DNA from 4 places in the Planococcus sp. TJ-201 genome. Region 1 is predicted to be linked to each of the others. Evidence: predicted binding sites of a transcription regulator. Region 1 holds the regulator's gene; each other region holds the start of a gene.

The links. The regulator Rex, encoded in region 1, represses fermentation and respiration genes when NADH is low (regulators of the CRP and FNR family bind a similar motif). The targets are predictions, from matches to a motif close to TTGTGAAATATTTCACAA.
Region 2: the regulator Rex is predicted to act here: its motif matches at 2,870-2,887, upstream of AC4EG4_RS17145 (cytochrome ubiquinol oxidase subunit I).
Region 3: the regulator Rex is predicted to act here: its motif matches at 1,344-1,361, upstream of AC4EG4_RS09160 (cytochrome c oxidase subunit II).
Region 4: the regulator Rex is predicted to act here: its motif matches at 2,219-2,236, upstream of AC4EG4_RS05005 (AtpZ/AtpI family protein).

Annotation. Positions count from the first base shown of each region.
Region 1 covers NZ_JBZDOG010000004.1:3,054-7,255, reverse strand. Annotated here, with positions in the region: gene AC4EG4_RS10725 (CPBP family intramembrane glutamic endopeptidase) at 1-252, shown strand, start outside; gene tatC (twin-arginine translocase subunit TatC) at 309-1,070, opposite strand; gene AC4EG4_RS10715 (twin-arginine translocase TatA/TatE family subunit) at 1,083-1,283, opposite strand; gene AC4EG4_RS10710 (redox-sensing transcriptional repressor Rex) at 1,373-2,005, opposite strand; gene AC4EG4_RS10705 (ABC-F family ATP-binding cassette domain-containing protein) at 2,138-4,072, shown strand.
Region 2 covers NZ_JBZDOG010000009.1:30,222-34,423, reverse strand. Annotated here, with positions in the region: gene cydS (cytochrome bd oxidase small subunit CydS family protein) at 230-340, opposite strand; gene AC4EG4_RS17150 (cytochrome d ubiquinol oxidase subunit II) at 355-1,383, opposite strand; gene AC4EG4_RS17145 (cytochrome ubiquinol oxidase subunit I) at 1,380-2,726, opposite strand; gene AC4EG4_RS17140 (NUDIX hydrolase) at 2,931-3,359, shown strand; gene AC4EG4_RS17135 (diacylglycerol kinase) at 3,433-4,202, opposite strand, start outside.
Region 3 covers NZ_JBZDOG010000003.1:163,298-167,499, forward strand. Annotated here, with positions in the region: gene AC4EG4_RS09150 (universal stress protein) at 1-382, opposite strand, end outside; gene AC4EG4_RS09155 (Crp/Fnr family transcriptional regulator) at 608-1,270, shown strand; gene AC4EG4_RS09160 (cytochrome c oxidase subunit II) at 1,572-2,045, shown strand; gene AC4EG4_RS09165 (b(o/a)3-type cytochrome-c oxidase subunit 1) at 2,042-3,694, shown strand; gene AC4EG4_RS09170 (methyltransferase family protein) at 4,068-4,202, shown strand, end outside.
Region 4 covers NZ_JBZDOG010000001.1:988,158-992,359, reverse strand. Annotated here, with positions in the region: gene AC4EG4_RS05020 (bifunctional diguanylate cyclase/phosphodiesterase) at 1-158, shown strand, start outside; gene upp (uracil phosphoribosyltransferase) at 386-1,015, shown strand; gene wecB (non-hydrolyzing UDP-N-acetylglucosamine 2-epimerase) at 1,035-2,153, shown strand; gene AC4EG4_RS05005 (AtpZ/AtpI family protein) at 2,389-2,610, shown strand; gene AC4EG4_RS05000 (ATP synthase subunit I) at 2,612-2,983, shown strand; gene atpB (F0F1 ATP synthase subunit A) at 3,011-3,721, shown strand; gene atpE (F0F1 ATP synthase subunit C) at 3,780-4,004, shown strand; gene atpF (F0F1 ATP synthase subunit B) at 4,166-4,202, shown strand, end outside.

The DNA of each region.
Region 1 (4,202 bases):
CTTAACCAAACGACTAATTTCTTTTTTGCGACAGCCATCAGTTCTTTAGTATTTGCTTTGATCCATTTCGAATTTACGCATTTGCTGTTGTATTTTACTACCGGATTGATCTTGGCATTTTTGTACCAGAAAACCAAACGCATCATCACACCCATCATCGCCCATATTTGTCTGAACGGCTACGTCATGCTTATCCAGCTCAATATGGATACGATTATCGAATTTCAAAAACAGATGGAAAACCTGCAGTAAACCTTGCAGATCACAAAAAAAGCCTTTCACCGATTGGATTCGGTGAAAGGCTTTTACTATTCTAGCGGTTGCTGCTCTTCAATGATTTGCTGCTGCTCGGCTTTCAGGAACTTGCGGTAGCCGATCTTCGCGATGATGACACTGAATTCGTACAGAATAATCAGCGGCAGCGTCACAATCATATGCGAGACAATGTCAGGCGGTGTAATAAACGCCGCGATGATGACCAAGCCAAGGTAGGAATACTTGCGGTACTTCGTCATGAGCATCGGCGTAATAATGCCAAGCCTTGTCAAAAACAGCATCAGTACCGGCAGCTGAAAAATCAGGCCAAACGGCAACGTGATTTGGAACAAAAACTGAAAGTATTCATTGATGCCGATGGTTTCCTGTATGTCCATGTTATCGGAAATGCTCAGCATAAATCCAATGACGTATGGAAACAAGATCAAATAGGCAAATGCAATGCCTCCTAAAAACAGCAGAAGAGAAAATGGAATATAGCTGAGTGTGGCTCTCCGCTCTTTGTCGAGAAGGCCCGGGCTGATAAATGCCCAGAACTGATACATGATGAGTGGAGATGTAAAAATCAACGCCAGAATCATCGTCACCTGCATAAAGATTTTCAAGGGATCGGTAATTTTAAATGCGTTTAAGGTAAGGTCTCTCGCTTCTTCCGTATACTGCAAGTACTGGATTAACGGCTGGGCAAGAAAAAAGCTGACAATAAGCGCCAATATAAAGAAAACGACTACAATGGTCAGCCGTTTTCTCAACTCAACTATATGTTCAACTAAAGTCATGTCTTTTTCTGTCATCGGACAAACATCCTAACGTATTTCCTTTTGCTCGTCTTTCTTTTTAAGCTCTACTTTTTTATCATCGTCTTCGTCATCTACAAGACCTTTTGTTGCGTTTTTGAACTCACGCAAAGACGAACCGAATGCTTTCCCAAGTTCCGGCAACTTTTTGGGACCGAAAACGAGTAAGGCAACAACACCGATAATAATGATACTCATTGGACCTGGCATACGTGCACCTCCTGTATTATGGCTCTATTTTACATCATTCAACTCAGTTTGGCTATTTCGAAACAGCATGGAAATGTGAAGGTTTTAAGTCAATGCTGCTTAATCTGATAAATCAATGTCTGCAGTTCAACTGACAGATCGATGGTCTGGACGCGGATATGGTCAGGCACCGATATGCGCACCGGTGTAAAATTTAAAATCCCTTTAATATCGGTCTGTGCCAGACGGTCTGTCACTTCCTGGGCCGATCGTGACGGCACCGTCAAAATAACCAGCTCCACACCGTATTCTTTGATCTTTTCTTCAATTCTGTCTGGGTGGTACGTATCGATATCGCTGATTTTTTCACCTTCCAGCGGACTGTTCGAGTCAAACGCCACAATAATCTTCGTATTGTGGTTACGGTGGAAATTATACTTTAAAAATGCGCTGCCGAGTCCCCCAACACCGATCAAGGCTACGTTGGTCTCTTCTTCTTGATCCAAAGTCTTCCTGAAAAACAGCAGCAGCTCCTGAACGTCATAGCCATAGCCCTTTTTGCCGAGTGCGCCCAAATGTGAAAAATCACGGCGGATGGTGGCAGAATCAATTTTCATCGCTTCGCTTAATTCCTGTGAGGAAATCCGTTTTTGTCCGGCATTTGCGAAGTTTTGCAGAAAACGGTAATACAGCGGCAGCCTTTTGGTCGTGGCTTGCGGGATTTTAGATGTCTCGTGTAACATACGCTTTCGCATCCTCCTGAGGTGTTGTCAAATCGCTTTCATCTTACATTAGGAGCCTTGATATGTAAAGGCTTGCGCAATTGCGAACAGCCGCCCCATCAGCTACACTTAAAGAGAATAGAGGTGACCTACATGATAGTATTGCAAGTAAACCAAGTCCATAAATCATTTGGCGCGGAAGAAATTTTGTCCGGCGTTAAGCTGGAAGTCCAGCACCGTGACCGTGTGGCGTTGGTAGGCCGCAACGGCGCAGGAAAATCCACATTACTGAAAATTATCGCCGGTGAAATGTCCCACGACAGCGGCGATATCAGCATGCCGAAAGATTTGACCATCGGCTATTTGGAACAGCAAACCAATCTTGAATCGAATGCGACCGTCTGGGATGAAATGATGACGATTTTCCATCATTTCCGTGAACAGGAAGCAACTCTTCGCCGCCTGGAAGCACAGATGGCCGAACCTGACATATACAATAATCCTGCAGAAAATGACAAGGTCATGAAAGAATACGACCTATTGCAGCATGATTTCAAAGACGCCGGGGGCTATCAGTTTGAAGCAGATACGCGGGCTATCCTGCATGGCATGAAATTTTATCCGGAAGACTTCGACAAAAAAGTCGTATCGTTATCCGGCGGCCAGAAAACGCGCTTGATGCTGGCGAAGCATTTGCTCAGCAAACCTCAGCTGCTGATTCTCGATGAGCCGACCAACCACTTGGACATTGAGACCTTAAGTTGGCTGGAAAATTATTTGAAAAATTATCCAGGCGCATTGCTGATTGTTTCCCATGACCGCTACTTCCTCGACCAAGTTGTGACAATGGTCTACGAAGTTTCCCGCCACCGCGTCAAAAAGTACACCGGCAACTACAGCCGCTACTTGGACGAGAAAGCCAAACAATACGAATTGGACCAGAAGCACTTCGAGAAACAGCAAGGCGAGAAAGCCAAATTAGAAGATTATGTCCAGCGCAACCTGGCACGGGCTTCCACAACTAAAATGGCGCAAAGCCGCAGGAAGACCCTCCAGAAAACCGAGTGGATGGAAGCTCCAGACGGCAATGAAAAATCAGCTGCCTTTGGTTTTACGATTGGCAAGCAAAGCGGCAATGATGTGTTGAACGTCCAGTCGCTAAAAATCGGCTACACTGACAAACCGGTTTCTGAAAATATCACCCTTAAGCTGTACCGGCAAGAAAGTCTGGCACTGGTCGGCCCGAACGGTGTCGGGAAATCAACTTTGCTGAAAACCATCATGAAAGAGCTGGAACCCCTTGCCGGTGACATCCACTACGGCACCGGCATCCAGTTTGGCTATTACGATCAGGAACAAGCCAATTTAAAAGGCAATAAGCTGGTGCTGAACGAACTATGGGACGATTACCCACTTATTAACGAAAAAGACATCCGCAGCATTCTGGGACGCTTCTTATTTACGGGCGATGATGTACTAAAGCCGGTTTCTACACTATCAGGCGGCGAAAAGGCGCGTGTTGCCTTGGCGAAGCTCATGATGCAAAAAGCCAATGTCTTGCTGCTCGATGAGCCGACCAACCATTTGGATCTCGACAGCAAAGAAGTGCTGGAAAATGCTTTATTGGATTATCCAGGTACCTTGCTCTTTGTCTCGCACGATCGATATTTCATGAACCGCATCGCGACGAAAGTTATTGAACTCACCCAAGACGGTACGACCGAATATTTGGGTGACTATGATTATTACGTAGAGAAAAAGTTGGAAATCGCTGAGCTAAAAGCTCTTGATGAAGCCGGTTCGGTTGCTGAAGTAAAAGCTGCTGCTGCTGTTTCCACTTCTCAGATTGATAAAGAAGCGAAAAAGCTGGAACGCCAGCTGGTCCGCCAATCAGAAGAAGTCGAACAGGCGATGGAAGAACTGGACTTGCAGATTGCTGATATTGAAGAACAATTATGCGAGCCGGAAATCTTCCAGAACCACGAGCGTGTGTTGCCGCTTCAAAATCAACTGGAACGTTTGAAATCTGATCATGAAGAAACGATGACCCAATGGCTTGAACTTCAGGAAAAAATTGAAAATATTTAATTAGAACCGGCTGATTTGCAGCCGGTTTTTTTGTTTCTATATATAGGTCAATAGGAATTTATGAAATATTTATTTCCACAGATTTTTCCACAATTCTTCGCTTGTCTAATCAACTGCCAACAGACTTATA
Region 2 (4,202 bases), on a different contig from region 1:
ACTATTCACTCCATTTCACATCTACTTATCATACAACAAGAAAAGCGAAAGTGCCCGTCTTAAATTCGACGGGCATAAGACATTCTGGCGAAGTGGCATGTTTTCAGCCGCATAGCCAGAATGGCTTATGACCCTAGAATTTGGGCACTAAAGTCTAGACAATAAACAAAGAGTTGTAAATTTTATTTAAACAAGAAAAAACGCGGCAGGCAAAAGCCTGCACGCGCTCTTAGTCCCGGTCTTTGGTGGCGGGACCATCTTTCAGCGAGAACCAGAAACCAAAAATGATGGCTCCGAACAACACCAGAAATGGTGCATAAAATATCATGAAATCCTGCATAAACAATTCCTCCTCTATGCGTGATAATCCGATTTGCCTTCAATGTAATCTTTATCAAACAAGAACAGACGGAACAACAAGTAAAGCGATGGCAGCAACAGGCAAAGGCCTGCGATAAACGCAATGATCAGCGCAATTGCCATGGCTTCATTTGTAAAGCTGTCGTAGATCGTTAAATACGGATACAGCAAATACGGATAATGCGACGCGCCGTATGCGAAAAACGCGGTAAAGAACTGTCCTACCAGCAGTATGAAAGCCCACCCGTAATGGCGCTTTTTCCAAACCAAGTAGACCGTTCCAGCGAACAATAGGAACGATACGGCAAATGCCCACCACAAATCAAGAATACGCGCAAAATGCTCAGGGTTGTGGCTGCGCAATTCATAGATAATTCCGGTCGCTGTGATGATGGCAGGAGCCGCCCAAACCAATGCATACTTGCGCATCAAATCAGTAGCTTTCACATCACCGGCTTTAGCGGAATACCAAGTCAAGAAAACCGATGAAATGTAGAGAACTGCAGTCAAACTCAAAACCACTATGCTCCACATCAACGGACTTGTGAACAATGCCCAGTAGTCCAGGTAAGGCTGTCCGTCATCCATAAAGATAAATCCGCCTTCAGACATGGCGAGTACTGGCGACAAGGCAGCCGGCAGCAAAAGACCGGACAAGCCGTACATATAAATGTAGCCTCGATGATTGATTTTAGCGCCATACGTTGCAAATGCGTAGTAAGAACCACGAATTGCCAACAGAATAAGCGCCAAACTGGCTGGAACCAGCAGCGTTGTGCCGTAATAGAAAGCGGTCTGCGGGAAAAAACCAATGACACCGACAAAGAAGAACACAAAGAAGACATTGGTCACTTCCCAGACCGGCGACAAGTAGCGCTGAATAACTCCCGTCAAAATATGCTGTTTGCCAACGAACGCACTATAAGCATTGAAGAAGCCGCCGCCAAAATCGATCGACGCCACGATGACATAGAGAAACAGAAACAGCCAAAGTACGGATATGCCAATAATTTCTAATGTCATTCTTCTTCACCGCCCTTGCTGGATTTACGTGCCTCCAACTCTTTTTCAACCGGGTTGCGTTTGTACATCCGGGTTAAGACAACGACTGTACCGATACCAAGAATAAGGTACAAGCCAGCAAACAAAATAATCATCAAATCGACATTTCCGCTGGTGGTTGCTCCTTCACTTACCCTCATATGGCCTCTAAGAATCCAAGGCTGGCGTCCCACTTCCGTGAACCACCATCCTGCCTCAATGGCAATGAGCGCTAAAGGCCCTCCAGCCACTGTGAGCCAACGGAACCATCTTGTGCGAATAAACGACCAATTGCGGAAAGCGGCAACGACGTAAACAAACGAGAAGAATGCCAGCCACATGCCGATGGTCACCATGGTGTCAAAAAGATAATGGATCCAAAGCGGGGGTCTTTCATCTTCCGGGAATTCGTTAAGTCCGGTCACTTCAGCAAACGGATCACTGTGTGCCAGAATACTCAGTGCGTAAGGGATTCTGATGGCATACTTGACCTCTTCGCCGTCTAAAATACCGAACATAACCAAACCAGCATCTTCTTCTGTTTCAAAATGCCATTCTGCAGCCGCCAGTTTTTCCGGCTGATATTCTGCTAAGTATTTACCAGAAAAATCGCCGATCAAAGCGGTAGCGATGGCAAATACCAATCCTAATTTCATCGTTAGAAATAATGCTTTTTTATGATAAATATGATTCGAGCCGCCCAACATGCGAAGCGCTGCAATAGAAGCCAGTACAAAAGCGCTGGTCATAAATGCCGTGGCCATAACGTGCGCCACTTTTGTTGGCACTGCTGGACTGAACATAGCCAACAGCGGGCTGACGTTGACCATTTCACCGTTCAATATTTCAAAACCTTGCGGCTGGTTCATGAAGGCATTGACGATGGTAATAAATACAGATGACGCAGCTGCTCCCAGTGCAACCGGAATAAGCAATAGGAAGTGCTTTCGTTGATCTTCAAAACGGTCCCATGTGTAAAGATAAATCCCAAGGAAAATAGCTTCGAAGAAAAATGCGAATACTTCCATAAACAATGGCAAAGCAATGACATTACCGGCCAATTGCATGAAGTTTGGCCACAGCAACGATAACTGCAAACCAATTGCCGTACCGGTAACGACACCTACTGCAACCGTAATTACAAATCCTCTGGCCCAACGGCGAGCCAGCAAAATGTAATGTTCATCTTTTTTCTTAATACCCACCCACTGGGCAATCATAATCATGAGAGGGACACCTACGCCAATCGTTGCGTAAAGAATATGGAATGATAAAGTCAATAACGTTAGAATGCGACTCAGAAAAGCCGGATCTTGAAATTCCAATCTACTCGTCTCCTTTTTTTCAAACGTGTGATTTACCGTAACTCTTGTTCTTATTGTACATCAAACCCACTTTCCAAAACGCCTCCCAAGCCTTGTTTTTAAGCCAAACTTTGAATAAGCTGTGACAGAGATAATGGAAATAGAATTGAAATTTTTCTCAATTTTTAGTATTCTATAGATAATAAAGAAAAAGGGTGAGGCATCATGAGAACAAAACGGAAAGTATTTGCGTATATCACAAGAGGCGTTGAAGAAAGCCGGGAACTGCTTGTCTTTGAGTACAAAGGCGAACCCGAAGTTGGGCTGCAAGTACCGGGCGGCACCATTGAAGACGATGAACTGTTAATCGATGCTTTGTACAGGGAAGTGAAAGAAGAAACAGGATTACCCCGCGAAGTAATTGATTTTGTCGGCAAAATCCATAAGTATACGTATTATCCTGAACATCAGGATAAAGCTTACGAACGGAACATTTTCCATTTTGAATACACAGGCGATCCGGTTGAGCAGTTTGAACATACTATTAAGAGCCACGGCCGCGACAACGGATTGACCTTGCTGTTCCGCTGGGAACCCATTAAAAACCTGCCGCAGTTGGCAGAAGAGCAGGACACAGCCATCGAACTGCTTTAAGCCTTCCAGCAAGCAAGATTTTCCTTTCAAACAAAAAAAGCTGGAAAACGGATTAGCTCCGTTTTCCAGCTTTTTATTTACGGTCTTTTTCGCTTAAAGAATCGATCGGCACATACATTTCAATGTGGCCAGCTAAGTTTTCGAACACAGCAGGCAAAAGCCCCCCATATTCTCCATCCAGGTTCAACAACACCCGCTCTTCGGTAGTTACCGTAATTTTACTGGCTTTTGCATAAATCACATGCGGGTCTGATAAATGCTCCCCGCGCAAAGCTAAAGAAGCCACGCGGATAAACTCCGCCATGTTAAGTTCTTTAAGAATCAATAACGTAAACTTACCGTCATTAATGCTGGCATCCGGCGCTAATTTTTCAAATCCGCCAACTGAGTTGGTCAACCCGATCAAAAACATCATGGCACTATCATTGAAAACCTGTCCATCGTATTCAATGCGTACACGCGAAGAACGGATAGAAGGAATCATTTCAATGCCTTTTAAGTAATAGGCCATTTGACCAAGCACGGTTTTCAGTTTACTCGGCACTTCGTAAGTCAATTCAGTGAGTCTGCCTCCGCCTGCAATATTGATAAAATAACGGTCGCCATTCATCAGGCCAATATCCACGGGGATTGAATCCCCTTTCAATATGATGTCCACCGCTTTTGTAATGTCTCGCGGAATATGGACCGCTCGGGCAAAGTCATTGGTTGTTCCCATCGGTATGAGGCCAACTTTGGGACGGTCTTCAAATTTAGCAATTCCTGAAACAACTTCATTTAACGTACCGTCTCCGCCAACAGCGATTACCAAATCAAACTTCCGCTCAACAGCAAATGTCGCAG
Region 3 (4,202 bases), on a different contig from region 1:
CACTGCCCATAATAAATCGTTCAGCAGCATTCAATCCAGTCGCCCCGCACACGATAACGTCAACATTTAGTTTAGGAGCCAATTCTTTTGGAATGGCAATTTTGGGAACACCATATTCAATGATGATATTTACATTTTCTACGCCGGCTGCCAAGGCTTCTTCTTTATACTTGGTCAACAGCTCTGTGGATGTCTTTTTTGTGCGGTCAGCAATGGTACGATCATAGGCTTCAATGGAACCAAAGGACCGATTATCAATTATGTGTGCCAAGTGCAAGGTGGCGTGGTTGCGAGCAGCAGCAGCAGCTGCTTTTTTAAATGCCAATTCAGATTCTTTGGAGCCGTCTACTGCTACTAAAATATTTGAGTATTTTAAAGTCATCCAGCATTCCTCCTCAGTCGTTATAGTAAGGAAATTCGCTGCCGAGCTATGGAGTTCCTTCTAATATTTACACAATCTTTTGGAAACTGGTGTCAGTATGGTGAAATTTACATATTATTGCAGAGCTTTCGTGGTAAAATAGAAGAAAGAAATAGTTCGGAAAGCACAGGGAAGGGTGGGACCGATTTGAAGGCTGATATAGGAAGTGCAGAAGCATTAACAGTAATGGAAGAATTGCTCACCATACGCCATCAAGTCAAGGAATTAAAAAAAGATCATTATTTATTCCGCGAAGGTGATGCTATTGGCGGTGTTTTCATCATTCGTTCGGGGAAGATTCGGATCGAAAAAGTAACGCCAAACGGCAGGGAGCTGACGTTAAAGATTTGTGGTCCCGGCCAGTTGGTTGGGGAAGTAACCATTTTTTCCGAAGCGCCTAAGTACATGCTGGATGCACGCGCCATCGAAGATACGATCTTTGTCCATATTTCGATCAAGGATTTAGAAGAGTCGCTGGTGTCAAACGGTCGCTTGTCGGTGGCTTTTATGAAATGGATGGGCATCGATCAGCAGAAAACGCAGACGAAATTCAGGGATTTGTTGCTGCATGGGAAAAAAGGGGCCTTGTATTCAACCTTGATCCGGCTTTCCAACAGCTACGGGGTCCAAACTGAAAAGGGAATTTTGATTGATATGGTGCTGACAAATCAGGATCTCGCAAACTTTTGCGGAATGACGAGAGAAGTGGTCAATCGGATGCTGAATGATTTGAAAAAGCGTGGCTTATTGACTGTGAATGAAGGAAAAATACTACTGCACGATATTGATCATTTAAAGATAGAAACAAATTGTGAAAACTGTCCGATCTATTTATGTAAAATCGATTAAGCGAAGAGTTTGCCGATGAGGCAGGCTCTTTTTTTTGTCTGAAATTTGTCAATTTGTCAAAAATACAACCGGAGTGTGAGAAATGTCACAGTGGAAAATGATTGGATAGCATAGGCTGAAGGTAAGAATGATTCGCATAAGAGGTGAGAAAGAATGAGTCAGGAAAACCGGGAGCCGGAACCTAATCTAAAAGGTACGTTAGTCAGTGTGTTTATAGTAGGGCTGGTCATTGTCGTAATGTGGGTTGCTGTTTATTTACTGTATGTAGCGCGTTAAGACAGAGAGAAAGGAATGGATTGGAATGCATCTTCATAAATATGAAAAAATCTGGCTGGTATTTGGCATTGCTTCACTGATTGTTTTTTTAAGCGTGGTCGGGGTAAGCGCATTTTCTCAAGACCATACTCCTGCGGGAGGGATGGATACCGTCGATCCCAAGAAAGTGAACGAAACTGCCCCCTTCGACAATCCAGGCGTCACGCAATTGGACGACGGCACCTATCAAGTCGCCATTGTCGCCATGGCTTTTGGCTACACGGCTCCGGAATTAAAAGTGCCAGTTGGGAAAGAAATTGTTTTTAAAGTGACCAGCACCGATGTGGTCCACAGTTTCACGATCGACAATACAAAAGTCAATATGATGGTTGTTCCAGGCCGTATTACGACAAAATCTTATACATTTGAAAAACCCGGGACGTATTTAATTCTTTGCAATGAATACTGCGGAACGGGACATCACATGATGTATACAGAGATCGAGGTGTACGAAGAATGATTGCTGTGCAAGATCGAAAAATCGCTTTATGGAATATTGGCGTCGCTTATGCTGCCTTTTTAATCGGTACCTTATGTGGACTGCTTCAAGTTTTTATCCGCAATGACGCCCTGCAGCTGCCGGCTTGGCTGGATTACTATCAAATTTTAACGGCACATGGCGTGCTGCTTGCACTTATTTTTACGACATTTTTCATTTTTGGCTTTTTTATTACCGGCATGAGCAAAAGCTTAGGAAGCTTTGGGCCGAAAGTTCGTTTATTTTCCTGGATTGGCTTTTGGGTAACCTTGCTCGGCACTGTGATGGCGACTGTTATGATCATTGCAGGAGAAGCTTCGGTCCTGTACACCTTTTATGCACCACTAAAAGCAAGTGGCTTTTATTACGTAGGACTTGCATTGGTGATCATTGGAACATGGATTAGCAGTTTTGCATTGGTTGGGCATTACCGCGTATGGCGAAAAAACAACAAAGGGCAATTAAGTCCGTTGTTCGCGTTTATGACCATCACGACCATCATCATGTGGATTATTGCCTGCCTGGGCGTAGTGGCGACAGTCGTGTTCCAATACATTCCATGGGCATTCGGTTGGACCGATACCATTGATGTAGAGCTCAGCCGTACCTTGTTCTGGTTTTTCGGACATCCTTTAGTGTATTTTTGGCTGCTGCCAGCGTATATGGCGTGGTACGTGATTGTGCCGAAAATCCTTGGCGTAAAAGTGTTCAGTGATTCGTTGGCACGTTTGTCTTTTGTTCTTTTTATCCTGTTTTCCATTCCAGTTGGCTTCCATCACCAGCTGACGGAACCCGGAATTTCAAACTTCTGGAAGTTCCTTCAAGTGGTCTTGACGTTTATGGTCATTGTTCCTTCTTTGATGACGGCGTTTTCGATGTTCGCGACCTTTGAAATTGCCGGGCGCAAAAACGGTGGGAAAGGACTTTTCGGCTGGTTTACAACGCTGCCTTGGAAAGACATCCGTTTTACATCCATTTTCATTGCCATGGCGTTTTTTATTCCAGGCGGAGCAGGCGGTATTATCAATGCCAGTTTCCAGTTGAACGAAGTCGTCCACAATACTTTATGGATCGTCGGACATTTTCATATCACGGTGGGAACGCCAGTGGCCATGACGTTTATGGGGCTGACGTTTTGGCTGATTCCTTATTTGACAGGAAGAAAGTTTACCAAGTCCATGAAAGTGCTTGGACTCGTCCAAATCATTACTTGGTCGATCGGGATGCTGTTAATGTCCACAGCACAGCATGTATTAGGCCTTCTCGGAGCGCCGCGGAGAACCGCTTATTCCGGCTACAACAATCACCCTTCCGCAATGGAATGGTTTGATGGCATCCTGACCAATCATGTAACGATGGCCGTCGGCGGAAGCATCCTCTTCGTTTCGGCCATGATTCTCATTTATATCGTTGTCATGACAATGTTCCTGTCGCCTAAAGCAGTTGAAGAGAAGGATTTCGTAGATTTTCCAATGGCGGAAAGCGACATGTCCCGCACACCGAAATGGCTGGAAAACTGGTGGATCTGGATCGGCCTTGCCGTTCTGCTTATTCTGATTGCTTATGCAATACCTTTAAGTCATATGATTCAACACGCACCACCAGGCTCAGAAGGATTTAAAACTTGGTAGGAGTTGAGGAATAATGTTCACGATGGTCATTTCATTGACGGTTGTCTTTATCGCATTTACAGCGATGCTGGTCGAAATATCTTCTGCGGAAGATTGAGCAGGAGCTATAAGCGCTGATTTATCAGAGCGATTGAGGAAATTGAAATAAAACCTTATGACAGAGCGCATTGCCGACTTGGCAATGCGCTCATAACTGTCTTTAGACCCCCAAACTGTAGAGTTTACGGTCGTTCAACGAAATTTAAAGTCGTCCAGCCAAAATTCCTCCAAAAAACTCATGCCTTCGAAGACGATGGCAAGGGATGGAAATTGTATTCCTTCAGAATGTCCGATAATATTGAAAGTAAAAGAACAGGAAGTTGGGGCTTACGCGATGACGATAATCGAAATAATTTTTACAGCGATCAGCTTGTTTTGGGTCAGCGAATTCCTGATTTTCCGCAATCGCGGCATTGGGCAAGGCGATCCGTTAGAAAAGCGTACATTTTTTTCGATTTTAGCTGCTTTG
Region 4 (4,202 bases), on a different contig from region 1:
CCATTATTCAGCTTGCCGAAAATTTGAACATGCAGGCAGTGGCTGAAGGCATTGAGGAAGAGGGGGATCGCCAGACATTGTTAGCGCTAGGCTGCAAAGTCGGGCAAGGCTACCTGTTTTACAAACCAATGCCATTGAACGAAGCATTTTTTTTGTAAGGGTAGTGAAAGCACAGCAACACTCTAGCAAAGAATGAAAAGAGAAATATTTCTTGAAGTTCTTTGCACTAAAACAAAGCCGGGGAAAATACTTCCCGGTTTTTTTCTTTGGAGAAATAAACTATAGGCGGAAATAACTGAATAGTACCAAAGCGGGTTCTGACAACTTGAAGCACTGATTTTCTGTTATACTATTTAAGATAATGTTTGAAAAGGAGAGATAGGCCATGGGAAAAGTATACGTTTTTGATCACCCGCTGATTCAGCACAAACTGACGTACATCCGTGATAAGTCTACAGGTACGAAAGAGTTCCGCGAGTTGGTCGATGAAATTGCAACATTGATGGCGTTTGAAATCACCCGCGACTTGCCTTTAGAGGAAATCGAAGTGGAGACGCCAGTTCAAATGGCGAAGTCAAAAGTTCTTGCCGGGAAAAAGTTGGGTGTTGTGCCAATTTTGCGCGCTGGCATCGGCATGGTTGATGGAATCTTAAAGCTGATTCCAGCCGCTAAAGTGGGACATATCGGTTTGTACCGTGATCCTGTAACACTGCAGCCGGTTGAGTACTATTTGAAATTGCCATCCGACGTTCAAGAACGCGACTTTATCGTTGTCGACCCGATGCTTGCTACAGGCGGATCAGCAATTGAAGCGGTCAACTCCATGAAAAAACGAGGGGCTACGAAAATTCGTTTTATGTGCATCATTGCTGCTCCTGAAGGGGTAGAAGCACTTCAAAAAGCACATCCCGACGTGGATATTTACATTGCGGCATTGGATGAGAAATTAAATGAAAAAGGATATATTGTTCCAGGTCTTGGAGATGCTGGAGACCGATTGTTCGGAACAAAATAAGAGAGCGAGGTATATCAGCTTGACGAAAAAATGGAAAGTAATGACGATATTTGGCACGCGTCCAGAAGCCATTAAAATGGCGCCGCTTGTTCTGGAGCTTCAGAAATATCCTGAAACCATCGAACCTTTGGTAACGGTAACGGCACAGCACCGCGAAATGCTGGACCAGGTGCTGGAAACGTTCAAAATCACGCCGGATTTCGATCTGAACATCATGAAAGATCGCCAAACATTGACGGATGTAACCATGCGGGCAATGCAAGGTCTTGATGTGATTATGAAAGAAGCGAAACCGGATATTGTGCTGGTACATGGCGATACAACAACGACGTTTGCTGCCAGCCTTGCCGCTTTTTACAATCAGGTTGCGGTAGGACATGTGGAAGCTGGATTGCGTACGCACAATAAATATTCGCCCTACCCTGAAGAAATGAACCGTCAGTTGACGGGAGTCATGGCAGATATTCATTTTTCACCAACTGAAAAATCAGCTCAAAACCTGCTCGATGAAAACAAAAAGGCAGAAACCATCTACATTACTGGGAATACGGCCATTGATGCGCTTCAGACAACAGTGCGTGAAACGTATACACATCCCATCTTGGAGAAAATCGGCACTGACCGCATGATCTTGTTGACAGCACATCGCCGTGAAAATCTGGGGCAACCCATGCGCAATATGTTCCGTGCCATCAAACGTCTGATTGAAGAACATGATGACATTCAAGTGGTATACCCGGTTCATATGAATCCGGCTGTGCGTGAAGTGGCAGATGAAGTATTGGGCCGTGATCCGCGAATTCATTTGATCGAACCACTGGAAGTGTTGGACTTCCATAACTTCGCAGCACGCTCGTTCTTTATTTTGACCGATTCAGGTGGAATTCAGGAAGAAGCGCCTTCACTCGGCAAGCCGGTTTTGGTGCTTCGCGATACGACAGAGCGTCCTGAAGGCATCGCTGCCGGAACCTTGAAGCTTGCGGGAACAGATGAAGAAACAATTTACGGGATGGCCAAGGAATTGCTGACAGATGAGGCAGCTTACAAGTCGATGTCTCAAGCATCCAATCCATACGGAGACGGCAAAGCATCTATCCGAATTGTCGAAGCGCTTCATGCTTATTTTTCTAAACTGTAAAATAAAAAATAGCCCATTGGACATTTTTCTCAAAGTTTGTCAACAATATGTCAGAGGAAAATCGCTTGTGAAGTTTTTCACTTCTACTAATTGACATGATTTTACCCCTAATGTATGCTTACAAAGGGTATGCATGAGAAGGTTTTCTTACATAGATTATGTGGTTTTGGAAGCCTGATGCGACTGCTCTTTTTGAGGGTTTAATGTCAAATCAACGAAGTTCGAGGGGGTTATCATGCGCCCAACAAAAAGCCCCTTACAAGCGATGGCAATTTACAGTGCCATCCTCTCACAACTTGTCGGGTCCGTTCTCATCGGGATATTTGCAGGCATGTGGCTCGATGAGAGGCTCGGAACCGCCCCGTTTTTCATGATCATCTGCCTATTCATAGGCATCACTGCCGGTGTTTGGGCAATGCTTCAGACTGTCCGCAAATTCGAATCAGGAGACAAGTAAAATGGATGGACTTAGGGAGATATATACCAGGCTGAAAAAGATGATCTTGTTCATCTTGGCGTTCTACGTTATTGGTTGGGGGTTTACCCCTTATCAAGAAGTGTTCGCGGGCCTCATAATCGGAACTTTGTTCGGCATTTACAACATGTGGATTTTGGTTCGACGGATGGAGAAATTCGACCGAGCGGTGGCTGAAGGCTCGAAAGTTCGTTCGCTTGGAACGGCATTACGGTTTGCATCAGGTGTTGCAGCTGTGGCGATTGCTATTTTATTCGCAGAGCACATTCACTTGGTCAGTACAGTAATTGGGTTGATGGTCCCTTACGCTCTATTGTTAACAGAGCGGATTGTGTATCACGTGAAACACCATTAACAATGTGGAAAGAGAGGTGAAACTATCGTGGATCATGGCGCTCCTATGCTCGAGGTGTTCGGGATCTGGTTTAACCTATCCAACGTTATGATGCTACTTGTAGCCGCTCTTATCGTCTTCCTTATTGCTTTTATCGCTACACGGAATTTGCAGCTCAAACCAACGGGCATGCAGAACTTCATGGAATGGATCATGGATTTCGTGAAAGGGATTATCAACAGCAATATGGATTGGAGAGATGGTGGCCGATTCCATGTTCTTGGAATCACTCTGATCATGTTCATTTTTGTTTCGAATATGTTAGGGCTTCCATTTGCAATAGTCGTCAACGGAGATCTTTGGTGGAAATCACCAACAGCTGATCCGACAGTAGCGATGACATTAGCCGCAATGGTACTCATCTTGAGCCATTATTATGGTATCAAGTTGAAGGGACTAAAAGAATATTCAGCGGGCTACATCAAGCCGATGCCATTCTTATTCCCGTTGAAAGTCATTGAGGAATTCGCAAATACGCTGACACTCGGTCTGCGTCTTTACGGTAACATCTATGCGGGGGAAATCTTGCTGACTTTGTTGGCAGGCCTCGCATCAGCAAGTATTTTTGGATTTGCAGCAGGCATCTTGCCAATGATGTTATGGCAAGGGTTCTCGATCTTTATCGGGGCAATCCAAGCGTTTATTTTCGTTATGTTGACAATGGTTTATTTATCGCATAAAGTTGCCGACGACCATTGAGTATAAACTGCTCATCGAGCAAACAAAAAAACAACTATCCTGAGGAGGACACATTACAATGACAGGTTCATTAGGTTTATTAGCAGCAGCAATCGCAGTAGGTTTAGCAGCACTAGGTGCAGGTATCGGTAACGGACTTATCGTTTCAAAAACAGTTGAAGGTATCGCACGCCAGCCAGAAGCTCGCGGCGTTCTACAAACAACAATGTTCATCGGTGTTGCATTGGTTGAGGCATTGCCAATCATCGCTGTAGTTATCGCGTTCATCGTTATGAACCAATAGTATTTTTATACAAAAAGTTAAATGGTGGGGATGCTTCGATATGGTTTTCGCCATTTAAACTTGTATGAACCCATTTTCATTTGAAAATTCATCTTACAACAGATAAAGATCTTACTATAGAAGAAATTGTATTTTAGGCTCTTGAAGGGAGTGAAACAATCGTGTTTTTTGATCACCTAGTACTCGGTGCAACCGGGG